One region of the Paenibacillus rhizovicinus genome, then DNA from elsewhere that is predicted to be linked to it. Evidence: riboswitches for the same ligand, from Rfam matches in the RefSeq annotation. Region 1 holds a riboswitch; each other region holds the start of a gene.
What was found. Region 1 has a riboswitch for cobalamin ahead of GZH47_RS03465 (ABC transporter substrate-binding protein). Riboswitches for the same ligand answer to the same signal wherever they lie in the genome.

Region 1 (5,591 bases):
CAAGGCGCGGCATCGTATTGAAAGAAGCAAGCGCACTGGAAAGGCTGGCGCAGCTGGATCTGATCGTTCTGGATAAGACGGGCACGTTGACGGAAGGCAAGCCGGCCGTAACAGGCGTTTCTGCGCTGAACGGCGCGCCGAATACGCTGCTCCGCTTGGCGGCTGCCGCGGAGGAGCGGTCGCAGCATCCGTTCGCGGATGCAATCCGGGAATCGGCCCGGCGCGCGGGGCTCGTGCTGCCGGCTTCGTCCGCGCATGTCGCCTATCCCGGCAAAGGGATCGAGGCGATCGTCGAAGGGAAATCAATCGTGGTAGGCAACGCCGCGCTTGCAGCCGAACGGTCATGGTCGATCCACCGGGCGCTTCACGGATTCGCGGAACCGAAGGAGAAGTCGGGTGAAACGGTCGTTTATGTGTTCGTCGACGGCGTGAATACCGGCGCCTTCGCATTGTCCGATTCTGTTAAACGCACGTCGAGGGAAGCGGTAGAAGGGCTGGTCGACGAAGGCGTCCACGTGCTGCTGGCAACGGGCGATCATCCGTCCGCCGCGGCCAAGGCTGCGGCATTGGCCGGCATTGACGACGTACATGCCTCCTTGCTTCCGGAGCATAAAGCGGCACTGATTCGCAAGCTGCAGGGGGATGGGCATGTGGTCGCGATGGCCGGGGACGGCTGGAACGACGCGCCCGCTCTGGCAGCGGCGGATATCGGCATCGCCATGGGCGGCGGCACGGAGGCCGCGCTGGACGCGGGCGATATGACGCTGCTCCGGTCACGGTTGACGGGAATCTCCGAAGCGCTGCTGATCAGTCGATTGACGGTGCGCAACATCCGCCAAAACCTCGGTTTTGCCTTTCTGTACAATGCCGTTATTATTCCGTTCGCGGCGATCGGCGGCATCGAGCCGTGGATGGCGGGAACGGCGATGGCGCTTAGTTCCGTATCGGTGGTCGGCAATGCGCTTCGGTTGAACGGGCAGATGAGGCGCAAGCTGGATCGGCGGCTATTGACCTAGGCGGGTACGTACGGCTTCCCGCTTGCTTGCGGGCGACGGCTAGAACGGCTGCCGCAGCAAACAAAGCGGTTCGGCTGCGTGCGGCGCGGGTTTCTCTGAGGCGGGTCAATGGAATACCTCCAAATGCTTAGTGGGCGGCTCGGAATTGCGATAGGTCATTCTTATGTGCCATACCCCGGCCATTAGACCTCTTTTTCCCATGCGCTTTTATAGACATCCCATACCGAGGGTGGTATAGTTTACACGGAATAGCAAATTGCATAGCTGTTGTTACAGGTGCTGAAATCGCGAACGATGCGAGTGTAAGCTTAAAAGGGAAGACCGGTGTGAAACCGGCACGGACCCGCCACTGTAAGGAGTGCCGCGGCTGCTTGATCGGCCCAGGCAAAGCATCAGGATGAAGTCACTGGACGCACGAAGTCCGGGAAGACCCTGATGTCTCGCTCCAAGTCAGGAAACCTGCCTGTAATGCGTAACGCTACCTACGAGGACTTAGGGAGGTGTTAGAAATATGGCAATGACACGGATTCGTACGCGAAATCCGTCGCTGCGCAGGCGCGGCGTTCATTGGCAGCCGTTCATGGGGACGCGAGCATTTCTGACACTTTAGTCGGAAATGCTTTTTTTTGTTGCCAATCAAGTAGCAGGTTGGGAGAAAGGAAATCAGCGATATGGGAGAGAGAACTATGAATGGGAAATGGAAACTAGCTTCAATCCGTAAAGTCGGCTTCATCTTAATAACGGCAGCGATTGTGCTGGCGACAGCAGCTTGCGGAACGAAAGAGACGAACGACAGCGGAGCGGCGAACAATGCGCCGTCCTCGAATACAGCGAATAAGCCGGAAGATGCTGCTGCCAACGGCGGCAATCAGGCGGCAGCGAACGCCGGCGATGCGGGAACCGCGGCGCAAGCCACCGTATATCCGCTTACGGTGAAGGACGTTACGAACACCGAGCTGACGTTCAGCGCGGCGCCGCAGCGGATCATCACGTTGGTGCCGAGCGAGACGGAAATCGTGTATGCGCTGGGCGCGGGCGATAAAATCGCGGGTGTCGACAACTATTCCAATTATCCGAAAGAAGCGGCGGATAAGCCGAAAATCGGGGACATGAACGCGGATATCGAGAAAATCGTCTCGTTAAAACCGGATCTCGTTCTGGCATCCTACACGATGAGTCAAGCCGTGGTCGACAAGCTGCGTTCGTTGAAGCTGCCGGTCTATGCAACGGATCCGAAGACATACGACGCCGTAATCGAGAAAGTGAAGCAAATCGGCGCGATTCTCGACAAGCCGAAGGAAGCGGCTGCAGTAGCCAATCATATGGAGCAAGTGCGCACGCAGGTGACGGATGCGGTCAAGGATGCGCCGAAGCCGAATGTCTACTTGGAATTCGCGCCGGGCTGGACAGTCGGCAAGGGAGAGTTCCTGGATGAGATCATTACGCTGGCAGGCGGAACGAATATCGCAACCGAACCGAATTGGTACGAAATCGATCCCGAGGTTGTCGTGAAGGCGAATCCCGACGCGATCATCTACGCGTCGATGACCGTCAAAGAAGGCGAGAAAAATCCGATTCTCACGGCAATCGAAACGCGTCCGGGCTGGAATGTCATTAATGCCATTAAAGATAAAAAAGTGTTTGAAGTCGACCAGGATCCGTTAACGCGCGTAGGTCCGCGCCTCGCCGACGGTCTGCTGGAAGTGGCGAAGAAGCTGCATCCGGATCTGTTCAAGTAAGATGCGAGCGAAATTAGTCCTGTATGGAGGAGCAGCGATGCTTCTCTTACTCGCATCTATCGTCGTCAGTCTCTCGATCGGCTCGTCCGGCCTGCCGCTGAGAGACGTTTGGGGGATCCTCCTTCATCAGCTGCCTTGGATGCCCGACGCAAGTACCAAATGGGATGCCGGAGACATCGCGATCGTGACGCAGCTGAGACTGTCGCGTGTCGTTCTCGGCGTGCTGATCGGCGCTTGTCTTGCTTTGGCAGGAGCCGGATTCCAGGGCGTGCTTCGCAATCCGCTTGCCGACCCGTTCACGCTCGGCGTCGCTTCGGGCTGCTCCGTGGGCGCTGCGTTCATGATCGTCTTCGGCCTTCAATCGGCAATCGGCCTGTGGTCGGTCCCGCTGGTTGCGTTCGGAACCGGGATGGTAACGCTGTTGATCGTGTTCGGGCTCTCGCGGGCAAGAGGATCGATGAACGTGGAAACGCTGATTTTGTCGGGCGTCATCGTGCAGGCTTTCCTGGGGGCGCTCGTTTCCTTCATGGTGACGCTGTCGCAAAGCGTCGTTAACGAAGCGATGTTTTGGCTGATGGGCAGCCTCAGCGGGCGGAGCTGGGAGCACGTGAAGCTGATCGCGCCGTTCCTGATCGTCGGACTGCCCGTTATGATTCGCTATTCACAGCATTTGAATTTGTTCACATTCGGCGAGCGTCATGCGGCGCATCTCGGCGTTAACGTCGAGCGCACGAAACTAATCGTCCTGCTTACTTCCACGTTATTGACGGCAGTTGCCGTTTCCGTCGCAGGCGTCGTCGGTTTCGTCGGACTGGTCGTGCCGCATCTGATTCGTCTGCTCGTCGGACCGGATTATCGCATCATCGTTCCGCTATCCGCGATCGGAGGCGGCTTCTATCTGGTTTGGGCGGACACGCTCGCGAGAACGGCGCTTAGTCCCAAAGAAGTCTCGCTTGGCATCGTGACGGCGTTGATCGGTGCTCCTTTCTTCGCGTATTTGCTTTATCGGCGCAAGGTGCAGCAGGGAGGCAGCGCATCATGATCGAGGCGAAATCGGCAGCGATGGCCATTGCGGGCCGGAAGATACTTAATGATATTAATCTCTTGTTCGAGAAAGGCGCGATGTACGGCATTATCGGACCGAACGGCGTCGGCAAATCGACGCTGCTGCGGCTGCTGTCGGGCACGGAGAAACCTTCGTCGGGCGAGATACTGCTCGATGGCCGGCCGGCTGCGGTCTACAAGCGCAAGGAGCTGGCCAAGAAAGTCGCCGTGCTGCAGCAGGGCGGTTTGCCCCCGGTCGGATTTACGGTGCGCGAAGCCGTTCGCATGGGGCGGTTCCCCTATCAAAATTGGCTTGGCGAAGAATCGTTCGAAGGCGAAGAGATCGTCGAGCGGGTGCTGGAGGATATGGGTTTGCTCGAGCTGCAGGATCGCCGGATCGACGGACTGAGCGGCGGCGAGCGTCAACGCGTCGCGCTCGCGAAGGTGATGGCGCAGGAGCCCGAGCTGCTGCTGCTGGATGAACCAACCACGTATTTGGACATCGGTTACCAGCTGCAATTGCTGGATACGGTGAAGCGCTGGCAGAAGGAACGGCGATTGACCGTCGTGGCCGTGCTGCATGATCTGAACTTGGCAGCGCATTACTGCGATCGGCTGTTAGTGCTCCATGAAGGCATCGTCGACGCGTTCGGGTCGCCGCTTGAAGTCGTCACGCCCGAGCTGATCCGCCGCGTGTTCGGGGCGAGCGCCATCGTGCTCCCGCATCCCGAAACAGGCGTACCGCAGCTGCTGTTGCGACCGGATGCCGCGCCAATGGCAGACAGAGATCTATATAGTTGAAGTGGGAAGTCGAAAGTTGATAGTCGAATGTTGAAAGGAAGAGATAGGAATGAACGAATTAAAATTAACGACATTAATCAATGAAATCGAAGACTTGAACGCAGCGGCTATGGCAGATGCCTTGCAGCATTTAAACAATTTGACGAAGCCGCCCGGCAGTCTTGGCCGCTTGGAGGACATCGCTATTCGGGCCGCCGGCATTTCTGGGGAAATCGCGGCGGATTTCTCGAAGCGTGCCGTCATCGTTATGGCCGGCGACCACGGCGTTTGCGAAGAGGGAATCAGTGCTTTCCCGGCTGAAGTGACGCCGCAGATGGTGCTGAATTTCTTGGCCGGAGGCGCAGCCGTCAACGTGCTTGCCCGCGGTGCGCAGGCGGATGTATTCTGCGTCGATATGGGCGTCAATGCCGATTTGAAACATGAAGCGCTCATCAGCTGCAAAACCCGCAAAGGAACGGCGAACATGACGCGCGAAGCGGCCATGACCCGGGAAGAGGCGGTCGCAGCCATACTAAGCGGGTTCGAGCTCGTGTCCCGGTTAGCCGCGGAAGGTTATCGGATGTTCGCAACGGGCGATATGGGCATCGGCAATACGACGGCGAGCGCAGCGCTATGCACCGTGCTCGGGGGAATGACGGCGGACGAGGCGGTCGGTCTCGGGACGGGCATTAATGAGGAACGACGGCTGCATAAGATCGAGGTCGTCAAACGGGCGATTGCCTGCAACCGACCGGATGCCTTCGATCCGATCGCCGCGCTTGCCAAAGTCGGCGGACTTGAAATCGCCGGGCTGGCCGGCGTCATCCTCGGGGCAGCGGCGAACCGTTGTCTCGTCGTTGTCGATGGCTTCATCTCTTCGGCAGCTGCTCTGGCAGCGACTGCGATCGCGCCGAAAGCGGCCGCATTCATGATCGGCTCGCATCTTTCTCAAGAGCAAGGTCACGCCATGCTGCTGCGGAAGCTCGGGCTGTCGCCGATGATCCAGCTCGAC
Region 2 (5,591 bases), 220 kb from region 1:
AAGTAAAACTCGCGGTAGAGCTGCAGCAGCTCGGACTCTTTCTCCCCAATAAGCCGGGAAAGCTCCTCCAATCGATACGCTGCAGCGTTGCGGCCGCCGTTCGTCCCATCGTCATTCGCATGATCGGTTCCATCCGGGAAGGCAGCAGCCGAATCAAGTTCCCGTTCATTGCGCAGCTTCATGTTGTAGCCGAACGTAATGGTCACCCATTCATCGGCTTCTGCCCGTCCGAGCGCGCGATAGATTTCGATATATTTCTCAAATATGGAACTGACGGTTTGCCTGCGCTCCCAGCCCATCATCCCCATCGTATCTTTCGCGTGGTATACGGCCTGCATCAGCTGAAAGTCGTTCAGCTTGCCGCGCGTGCGCTCAATCTGCTCCATCTCCTGAATGAAGACAGAGAAGATCTGATAAAATAGCTCCGATTCTTTGATCATCTCTTGTTCCGTAATGATAGGCCGGTCCATAGCCGCTCCCCCTCCCTTACGTCCTATCCGTAACCGTTGCCCGCTCTCTATTAACCCGTTATATAACATTCGCAGCATTTTCGAGATTTCAGGTCATTCTCGACGGTTGGATGAAATTGGATGCGAGGAAGCGATAGGACGAAGCAGCTTTTCCGCCTCTCTATCAATGACGCAAGGCCCGCGAATAACGCGGACCTTGCGTTAGACTTCTTTATTTGGCGCTGTTCTGGCCGTCTTGCTTGTACGCATGCGCCCGCATGGCGACGACGACTGCCATTTCGCGGGTAACGGATTCGCGAGGGGCAAAGAGGTTATCCGATCCCCGCATCAATTGCAGTGCCGCGATCGTCTGCACGTCGGATTTGGCCCAAGCGGATATGAGGTCCGTATCTTTAAGCGGCGCGGACAATGTGGCTGGCGGGTTGAACGGCACTTTGCCCGGCATAAGGAGCTAAGGCCGTCAACGTCATGCCGGTCATGTCCGGGTCGCTCGCGCTAGGCGTCCAGTTGAAGCCGCCGTCGGGGTTTACTTTGGACAATACGGCTTCAACGAGCTTCTCCCTCGTCCATACCGCATTGTCGGGTACCGCGTAATGGCCGCTGTCTAATGCAAGGAGTGCGAAATCCAATCCGTTCAACGTGCTGATCGCGGGATAGGAATAAATTTGTTCGACCAAATTGTAGCCGGCGAATTTGGTCGCATCCTGATGCGCCGCGGTCATGCCGATCACCGTACGCTCGTAGTCGGTGGCCGACGTGAAAGTGCCGTGATTGGCTGCCAGTTTCTTATAGAGCGCAGAGCTGTATTTGCTCGGGATCGCCTTGCCGGCGGCAGATAATCCGGCAGCCTGCCAGTCATCCAGATTGGCGGTACCCAGCACCGCTTGCGAGACGCTAGCGATGGCGGCTTCTACTTGCTGAAGCAGCGAGTCATTCGCGGGTTCCGGATCATCGGCATACACCTTGTACGCGGGACCAATGGCAGTCATGAATAATACAGCCGCCAGCATAATGGTCAACCATCGCCCGTTTATTTTTCTTGCATGGTCATTTGTTGCATGAGTTCCCATTCCCATCCTCTTCTCTACTCGATATAGCTAGTCTTGCACACGGTTTGCAAACCTTCGCCGACAAACAAAAAAACCGCCCTGAATAGGGCGGTTCAAATAAATGCAATACAAAGAGAACCACATTGGCAATGAAAGCTCTACCGCTTCCATTCCGGCGCATGCGTTTCCAAGATCATTTCCAATTCCCACCCCCCGGAGAATTAAGAAACATTCGCGTATAGGCAGGTCTCCTGGCTTATGAATCATCGCTTCTCCAGCCTTCCCGGTTCTTCAAGAACCAGTGGCACCGTGTGGAGTCGCTCCTCAATTACAGTGGCGGGACCGCGCCGGATTTTAACCGGACTTCCCTTTTAAGCAGGCTTGTCAGCTGACAACCTGCACCTTTACGGATCGAAAGTATTCAATTTTCCTGATAATCATAACGGCTTTTGAGAGAGATGTCTATCTCTATTATCAGGACCCTCCCGTTGGGAGAGTCCTGTCCGATACGTTTGCGCTAGATTCGGCTGCCTTTGAAAGGCGCCATTCCGTTCGACGGACCGAAGGTAACATTCGGTTTGACCTCGAAGACGATGTCGCTGCCGTCCAATCGGCAATTCAGCGCGTGGCAGAACGGCGTCTCCAGATAACGGATCGTTAATTCCAGGGAATCCGCGTCGATCCACGAGAAACTGGCTGCGATTCGCTGTTCTACGCCTTGGTTCATCCGGGACACTTGTTCGATCCAAAGTTCCCGGCCGCAACGAAACTGGTGATCCCCGTCCGGTTCGCGCATCTCGATCACGGCTTCGTTCTCTTCGAAGCGAATGTCGAACGTCTCCCATTTGAACATATTTTCGTCCAACCGGTAACTTCCGGCGATATCGCTTTCTCGCGGAGAAGAAGCCGCATGTATGGGAGCTGGAATAGCCAGCTGCCGGATCTGCTCGGCTAGCCGGGCTGCCGCTTCCCCATCTTCCGCCAACGGCGCCGCATCCATGGCTGGCAGCAGATGCGTCCATGCGGCGTTCATGACGCCTTGCATGTCGTTGGTTCCGGAAGTGATGGCCAAGACGGCTTGTTGCTGCGGCATGACGATGCAGAATTGTCCGAACGCTCCGTCCCCGCGATACGATTCATGCCGGCATTGCCAGAATTGATAGCCGTACCCTTGCGCCCAATCGCTCTCGCCGCCATCTCCATTCTCGATTTGCTTGGAAGTCGCTTCCGCGATCCACTCCTCGGAAATGATACGTGCTCCGTTCCACAGCCCTTTCTGCAGATACAGCTGTCCGAACTTGGCGATGCTCTCCGTGGTCAGACTGAGTCCCCATCCGCCCGAGGCAATGCCTCGCGGGCATGTTTCCCATGTCGCGCCGTAGATCCCGAGCGGATCCAATAGGCGAGGCTGCAAATACTCGAGAAGAGATTGGCCGGTCACTTTGTGCAAGATGGAGGATAGCATATACGTGGCTCCGCTGTTATACACGAAATGCGTTCCCGGCTCATGCTCGACCGGTCTCGCCAGGAATGCTTCCGCCCAATTACCGTTGGTTTGCTTGAAGAGCGCATCGGTCGTATCTTGCGCGTGCCCCGTGCCCATCATCAATAAATGGCGAATGTTCATGTGCAGCAAGTTCGGCGACGCATCGCCCGGCGTTTCGTCCGGGTAGTACGACACCACTCGATCGTCCAGCGACAGAAGTCCTTCCGATACGGCGAATCCGATCGCCGTGGACGTGAAGCTCTTGCTTAGCGAGAACAGCAGATGCGGCAGTTCGGCCGCATACGGCCGCCACCAGCCTTCGGAGACGACGAATCCGTTCCTGACCAGCATGAAGCTGTGCAGCTCGAGATTTTGCGTGCGTATCGTTTCCAGGAAATCCGAAATGGCCGACGAGGGGATGCCTTGCGTTTCCGGCTGGCTTCGAGGTAAAACAACTTCGTCCTGCGTGCTTACGCGCATGTTATGCCGCTCCTTCCCATGAACAAGTTATGGTCTAACGGAAGTTCCATCCGGCGTACGGGCCAGCGTCCATTCTGGCAGACGGTTGTGGCACGGGTAGTCGGCTGCCTTCTTCTCATCGATATCGATGCCGAAACCAGGCTTATCGTTCGGGTACGCATAGCCGTTCCGGAGTTCCGGGCAGCCCGGGAATACGTCTTGGATTTTCTCCGAGAAGCCGTACCACTCTTGAATGCCGAAGTTGATCGAGCTGACATCGAGATGCAGATTGGCCGCGTGTCCGACCGGCGATACGTCGCCAGGGCCATGCCAAGCGGTGCGAACGCTGAACGCTTCGCATAAGGTGGCGAGCTTCTTCGCCGGCGTCAGCCCGCCGATCGCGCTGATATGGCAGCGAATGAAGTCGATCAGCCTGTTCTGGATAAGCGGCGTCCATTCCCGCGGATGCGTGAACAGCTCGCCCATGGCGATCGGGGTCGATGTCTGGCTGCGCAGCGTCTCGAACCAGTCCAGCTGTTCGGGCGCCAGCGGATCCTCCAGGAAGAACAGCCGGTACTCCTCGAGCTGTCTGGCCAGCCGGACGGCCTCGATCGGAACGAGCCGTTCGTGAATATCATGCAGCAGCTCGATCTCCGGGCCTACCGCGCTGCGGATGTGCTCGAACATGCGCGGTACGCTGCGAAGATAGGCGCCCGGATCGAAATACGCGCCTGGCAGCGCATTGTCCGGCTGGTGAAGCTGATGACCCCGGCCGCCATAGCCGCCCATCTGAACGCGAATGTAGCGAAGTCCCTGTTCCATGAACTTGCGCACGTTGTCTTCGACTTCCCGCTCGTCCCGGCCGTCGGCATGCCGGTAGACCGCCGCAGCTTCCCGGCATTTGCCGCCCAGCAGCTGGTAAACGGGCAGTCCTGCGGTTTTCCCTTTAATATCCCATAGCGCCATGTCGATCCCGGACAATGCATTGTTCAGTACGGGCCCGTTGCGCCAATAGGAGCTGACCATCGCGGATTGCCAGATATCTTCGATGCGGTGCGGATCTTTGCCGATCAGGAACGGTTTCAAGTATTGCTCGATCGCCGTAGCGACCGCAAGGTAGCGCTGCGTGAAGGTCGCGCAGCCAAGTCCGTACAGGCCGGGCTCGGAAGTTTCGATTTTGACCACGACAAGATTGATGCCTTCCGGCGCCGTCAAGATTACTTTCACATCGCGAATCGTTAACTCAGACATGCACAAACACGCTCCTAGTATTGGATTATTGGATGATTGGGAGTAGATAGATAGATAGATAGATAATAGATAGAAAATTAGATGGATAGTTAGATAATTAATCGTATGATTTCGGCTTAATTGTTCCATCCCGTACTGCTGCTTCGTTCCGGCATGCCAGGCAAAATCAATCCGCCGTCGACGCGAATCGTCATGCCGGTCACGTAGCTGGATTCCTCGGAGGCCAGCCATGCGACGGCGTTGGCGACATCCGCCGGCGTACCCATGCGTCCCAGCGGGATTTTCTTCCCTAGCGCCTGGTAGCCTGCATTCCATTCCGGAATATCCCGGACTTGCGTGGCTCCCGGGGCGACGCAGTTCACGCGGATACCGTGCGCGGACAGATCAAGCGCGATCGATTGCGAAGCGCGCGTGTAGGCCGCTTTCAACCCGCCGTAAATGGCATCTCCCGGATAAGCCCGCTCGGCGCGTGACGAAGTGATGTTAATGATCGAGCCCTGCAGCTGCCGTTCCACCATATGGTTGGAAATCGCTTTCATGATTAGCATCGGAGCGCGGAAATTGACGCTGTACAGGCGATCCATTTCCTCGGCGTCGAGCTGCGTAATCGTTTTGAACCTCGTGAAGCCCGCATTGTTGACCAGCACATCGATTTCCCCGAGCGCTTCGATCGCGAACGCAGCCAGCTCGCCCGGCAGGTGAGGTTCGGCCAGATCTCCTTGAAAAACGTGGCAGGCTCGGCCGAATTCTTGCGTAATTCGCTCGGCTACTTCCCCGGCTTTGTCCGGTTCGGCAAAATGGCCGAAAGCGATATCATACCCGAGCGATGCCAGCTTCAGCGCAACGCCCGCTCCGATCCCCATGCTTGCGCCCGTG
Region 3 (5,591 bases), 2.1 Mb from region 1:
ACGTTCGCGACTGCTATCAAGCCCTTCAAGCGCTTCCGTTCGACGGCATCGGCATCGACTTCGTCGAAGGCAAGCAGTCTTTGGAACTCGTGCGCAAGCATGGCTTCGCAAGTGACAAGGTGCTGTTCGCCGGCGTCCTCAACGGCAAGAACATCTGGAAGAACCAGTATAAGCAGACGATTGCCCTCGTTCGCGAAATCAGCAAGCATGCCAGCCAAATCGTAATCGGCGCTTCCTGCTCGCTGCTTCATGTTCCCTACACGATGAGGCACGAAACGAAGCTGACGGCCGCGAATAAGCAATATTTCGCGTTCGCCGAAGAGAAGCTGCGCGAGCTTGCGGATCTGAAGTCGATCTTGGAGCAATCGAACCCGGAAGCCTTCGCGCTCTATACGGAGAACGAGAAGCTGTTCAGCGTATCGCGCCTTGCGAACGACAACTCGGTTCAGAAGCGAGTAGCCGGTTTGACGGATGCCGACTTCACGAGATTGCCTGCCTTCGCCGAACGGGAAACCATTCAGAAGGCCAAGTTCAATCTGCCGCTCTTGCCTACGACGACGATCGGCTCGTTCCCGCAAACGGCTGAAGTCCGCGCAAACCGCGCAGCCTTTAAGAAAGGCAGCATCACCGAGGAACAGTACAAGCAGTTCAACTTTGACCGCATCGCAGAATGCATTGCGCAGCAGGAAGAAATCGGACTTGACGTCATTGTCCACGGTGAATACGAACGCAACGACATGGTCGAATACTTCGGCGAATGCTTGGACGGCTTCATCTTCACGGAGAACGCCTGGGTGCAGTCTTACGGAACGCGCTGCGTAAAACCGCCGGTCGTATGGGGCGACATTAGCCGCAGCAAGCCGATGACCGTTGAATATTCAGCGTTCGCGAAGAGCCGTACTAACAAGCTGGTCAAAGGCATGCTGACGGGTCCGGTCACGATCCTCAACTGGTCGTTCCCTCGCGAAGATATCACCCTGAAGGAAAGCGCGCTGCAGATCTGTCTTGCGATTCGCGACGAAGTACTCGATCTCGAAGCCAACGGCATCGAAATGATTCAGATCGACGAAGCCGCATTGCGCGAGAAGCTTCCATTACGTCATTCGGACTGGCAGAGCGAATACTTGAGCTGGGCGATTCCTGCCTTCAGACTCGTGCACAGCGGCGTGAAAGCCGAAACGCAAATTCATACCCATATGTGCTACAGCCAGTTCAGCGACATCATTCGCGATATCGATGCGATGGACGCCGATGTCATCACGTTCGAAGCGTCGCGCTCGGATCTGGCCATCATCGATGCCATTAACGAATGCGGCTTCCGTACTGAAGTCGGCCCCGGCGTCTACGACATCCATTCGCCTCGGATCCCTAGCGTCGACGAGCTCAAACAAGGACTTGACCGCATGCTGGGCAAGATCGACGTCTCCAAGCTATGGGTTAACCCGGACTGCGGACTTAAAACGCGCGGCGTCACGGAAACGTGGGCCAGCTTGAAGAACCTTGTCCAAGCAGCCAAGGAAGTACGGGCAACGCTGTAATGACGTACAAGAGGATGGGCTCAGTCGAGCCCATCCTCTTGATTTATGATCGGATAGCCGAAATCCGTAATGACGGTTTTGAGCTTCGTCACATAGGCGGCAGCCAGCTGGCTCAAGCTCGCCTTCTGATTCACGATGTAACCTACCTGAATGTTCTCATCCGTACGAAGCCGCACCGATTTGATTTGCTCCCCGTTCAGATCCTTGTTCAGTACGCCCGAGCTGATCGTATAGCCGTTAAGCCCGATCAGCAGGTTGAATAACGTGGCGCGGTCGCTGACCAGTATTTTCTTCTTGTACGTTCGCGTGCTGAGTATCTCCTCCGCGAAGTAGAAGGAATTATATTCGCCTTGCTCGAAAGCCAAGCACGGGAAATCATCCAAATCCTCGATGTCCAGCAACGACTTGGAAGCAAGCGGATGCTCTTCGCTAATGAATACGTGCGCTTCCGCTTGGAACAACGCATGAAAGCGAAGCTCGTTGTCTTTTAATAGCTTCTGAATGACTTTTCGGTTGAATTCGCTCATATAGATGATTCCGAGCTCGCTTTTCATATTCCGCACGTCTTCGATAATTTCATGGGTTCGCGTTTCGCGCAGCGTACACTCGTACTCGTCCACGTCAAGCTCCTTCAGCAGTCCGACGAAAGCCTGCACGGAGAAGGCGTAATGCTGCGTGGAGATCGAGAACAACTTCTTCGAAGGCTTACGATTCATGTACCGCTGTTCGAGAAGCTCGGCTTGCTCCACGACTTGCCTGGCGTAGGATAGAAACTCCGCTCCGTCGCCGGATAGCACGATTCCCTTGGACGATCGTAGGAAGATCTCGATACCGGATTCCGCCTCGATCTCTTTCACCGCGTTGGACAAGCTCGGCTGCGAAATAAACAACCGCTTGGCCGCTTCGCTGATAGAGCCGCAGCTAACGATGGTCAGAATATATTTCAATTGCTGCAAGGTCATTGAGTTTCCCCTTTTGCTTCGGATTTTATCGCCTCTTCAATAAAACATGTCTTCGTTACTCGTATGCTTTGATTCGGCAAAGCGCCAGGAAATTCCCTGCATCTGCCGACAACAATAAAAAGCGTCCTCCCGCTGCAATAGGGAAAGACGCCTTCATATGCGTACATCATGACGGTTCATCTAACACCTCCCTATCTCCCGTAGGTAAAGCAGTGCTGTCAGAACGGGCAGGTCTCCTGGCTCCGGAATCGTCACTCGGCAGCGGCCTTCCCGATCCATGCTGATCAGTGGCCGGATGAGCTGCCTGCTCCTCCGTTACAGTGGCGGGACCGCGTCGGCATTGCACCGAACTTCCCTTTTAAGTCGGAACGACAAGCATGCTCGCCGATCAGACACCTGTTCTCGATTATGCGATTGGGCCGGTAAAGGATATTCATCTATTAAGATAACATACCTGGACGGTTATCACACGATTCCATTTTCTTTATAAACCAATTCCTCTAATGAAACAGGATAAATGGATTTTATGAGCTCTAAGACAGCCTTTGCATAATCCTGGATTTCTTTCTGCGCGTCATGCTCTAATCGTTGCGCCAAGAAGTGAGCAACCGATTGAAAGGATGCCGTCCAATACCAACGAACATACATGCCATAGGCCGGCAGGAACAATCGTGCTTGCTCCGCACATATTCCATCTTTCAAAGCTTGATCATACTTTGTCATCCCTAGTTCGATGTAGGACAACAACGCCTGCGTATGTTTCTCGCCAAGCTCCCAAGAAATAATGTCGCCGCTGCCTTGTTTGGAGTTCTCAGGCTTGGATCTCCATTCATCCGCCTTCGGCGTATAAAAAGCCGGTTCTTCGGTTATGTATCGACGACTCGATTCGTTCCAAGCATCCAAACTGAGCAATGCATCATACATAGGGCAAGTCACCGCATCTGAAGGAGTAAGGTTCAGGAATTATATGAGCGTGAATTTAGGGAAAATGACCGCATAAATCACCTCGAAAGTTGGTCACAACTGGTTTTAGACAATATCATCACTTGCAGCCATTAAAACAGAAAAGAGGGGCTAAAGATATTAGACTCATTAAGTTCTTTGCTCGTGAAGGCCATACCTCACCTTTCAGACATGCATTTCTGCAATTTGAAGTGTATGCACCTCTCATGGTTGCAAGGCAATGGTAAATTTTTTCGTGGCTATATGATATAATTTATATTGGAATACAACAATACAATATAGGAGTGGTCAAAATTATTTATTCTATTGGATCTAAAAAAGGTAAAATCGTGCTAAAGTGTGAAGATTGCGGTGAAATCAGAGAGACGCAACGCAACACAGCCATTTTAGAAAAAGAGGAACATCCTTGTAGGGCTTGCAGCAACAAGAGAAACGGCAAGAATAAAATAGGCAAACCGTCTTGGAACTCAGGTCACAGAAAGCCTCAAGATGAGCGTCAATTAGGTTCAATATATCAAAATCATCATGGATACTATGAAATTTATTTGGCAGGTGATTCTGTTAAATACGGTAGAAAAGATGGATATGTCCTAATGCATCGCAAAGTCGTACAGGATAATATTGAGCGACCATTAGGTGAAAAAGAACTTATTCACCATATCGACGGAAATAAACTCAACAATGATCTGAGCAATCTTTTTCTATGTTCTTCTATGTCTCATCACAGAGATATACATAATAGCCTAGAAGAGGTTGCGTTCCAACTATACCATTTAGGACTAATTACATTTGACCATGAAAATCAAAGTTACAAGTTAGCCCCCTCGGTTAGCAATGACCGTGTGGACGCGTGTGAATTCAGGAAACGCCTAAGGCCAATTAAAGGCTATGATAATCCTGAGCCAAGTCTAAACTAATATAAGTATAGTTTAGAAAGGTGCAACGACTATCCCGTAAGGGAGTAGGGATTAAGCGATCTCGAAGCGCTCGGCATCCCTTGTGGATGATGATATAGTCTGTCCTCATAGGAAACTATGAGAGAATATGTGGATGCGACATATTCGTAACATAAGAGGGAAGTATGTAATTGGCTCGGATCATATTATGGATAGTTGGAATGAATCTTCTCTGCCTGGTTCCAATGAATGGCGCTCTGCTCCTGAGAATAGCAAGCATCGGAACCTTTGGCTATTATATTTCAAACTTAAACCATCCATAAAGTGTAAGTTTTAATGTCACTTCTTCATGTTTTCCGTTAGGTTAGTCCACGCTAACTCAAATGAAACTTAAGAGTTATTTGATGGTCTGTTGCACCCGTATCGTTTAAAATTCGATCATCGCTGTTTTACCCTGTGCTTTCTTTAGACGTAGGCGCTTTTGGGGGCTCGCTCCCCGAATCTTGAGAAGGCGATTCCGTTCGCCGCTTTTCCAGTATGAGCTTGCCTGCAGACTGCGCTAACAACGCGGCGACGATGGCCATTCCCGCCAACGTCCACAGGGCCTCCCGCTTTCGTTCGGGCGCGCGGTCGAAGTGGGCGTGTCCCAGTCGTTGCGGCGCATGCTTCATCAACGCCAGCAATAGTTCCGGATTATCTTGCTTGCCGCCGGCATTGAGGCGGAAGCCGTTGTTCTGGCCAGTACTGTCGAGTCCGTCCTTAACCGTCAGCGTCACGTCGATGCCAAGCTGCGCGGAAATATGCAGCAGCGACTTGGAGAATGCCCCGTATGGGAAAGCTAACACATGATTCGGAGAGCCAAGTTCCCGTTCCAGAATAACATTCGCTTGCTCCAAATCGGCTTTCACTCGCCGTTCGTATTCGCTTTCCGTCTCCCGTCTGCCTAGCTCTTTCAAGTAAATGCGTCCGGTCAATGCGGCAATCATGTGCTTGCCTTTCGCATCCGTAGGCGCGTACCGATGAGAATCGAACGAATGGCTGTAGAATGAAATCCCGTTCCGGCTCATCTCTTTCACCTGGCTCCAATTCAACTTGGGAACCCCGGCTTCCTTCGGGTTACCCACCGTGCAGACGTTCAGAAAACTGGTCGCCGGCGCCTCGTATTTGCTCAAAATCGGATACGCGTACTGGTAAAAAGACGCATAGCCATCATCGAATGTCAGCAATACCGC

Region 2: it holds a riboswitch for cobalamin, as region 1 does, so the genes downstream of both, GZH47_RS02555 (hypothetical protein) here and GZH47_RS03465 (ABC transporter substrate-binding protein) in region 1, are expected to answer to the same signal.
Region 3: it holds a riboswitch for cobalamin, as region 1 does, so the genes downstream of both, GZH47_RS25400 (LysR family transcriptional regulator) here and GZH47_RS03465 (ABC transporter substrate-binding protein) in region 1, are expected to answer to the same signal.

The regions. Positions count from the first base shown of each region.
Region 1 is NZ_CP048286.1:772,129-777,719, reverse strand. It holds gene GZH47_RS03470 (heavy metal translocating P-type ATPase) at 1-1,016, shown strand, start outside; cobalamin riboswitch at 1,274-1,497, shown strand; gene GZH47_RS03465 (ABC transporter substrate-binding protein) at 1,703-2,755, shown strand; gene GZH47_RS03460 (FecCD family ABC transporter permease) at 2,757-3,797, shown strand; gene GZH47_RS03455 (ABC transporter ATP-binding protein) at 3,794-4,600, shown strand; gene cobT (nicotinate-nucleotide--dimethylbenzimidazole phosphoribosyltransferase) at 4,650-5,591, shown strand, end outside.
Region 2 is NZ_CP048286.1:556,653-562,243, forward strand. It holds gene GZH47_RS02545 (hypothetical protein) at 1-470, opposite strand, end outside; gene GZH47_RS02550 (S-layer homology domain-containing protein) at 682-915, opposite strand; gene GZH47_RS02555 (hypothetical protein) at 863-1,459, opposite strand; cobalamin riboswitch at 1,744-1,940, opposite strand; gene GZH47_RS02560 (serine hydrolase domain-containing protein) at 2,037-3,485, opposite strand; gene GZH47_RS02565 (enolase C-terminal domain-like protein) at 3,513-4,715, opposite strand; gene GZH47_RS02570 (SDR family NAD(P)-dependent oxidoreductase) at 4,832-5,591, opposite strand, start outside.
Region 3 is NZ_CP048286.1:5,701,665-5,707,255, reverse strand. It holds gene metE (5-methyltetrahydropteroyltriglutamate--homocysteine S-methyltransferase) at 1-1,538, shown strand, start outside; gene GZH47_RS25400 (LysR family transcriptional regulator) at 1,559-2,500, opposite strand; cobalamin riboswitch at 2,710-2,915, opposite strand; gene GZH47_RS25395 (FAD-dependent thymidylate synthase) at 2,966-3,424, opposite strand; partial or broken gene GZH47_RS25390 (hypothetical protein) at 3,547-3,684, shown strand; gene GZH47_RS25385 (HNH endonuclease) at 3,748-4,380, shown strand; gene GZH47_RS25380 (polysaccharide deacetylase family protein) at 4,809-5,591, opposite strand, start outside.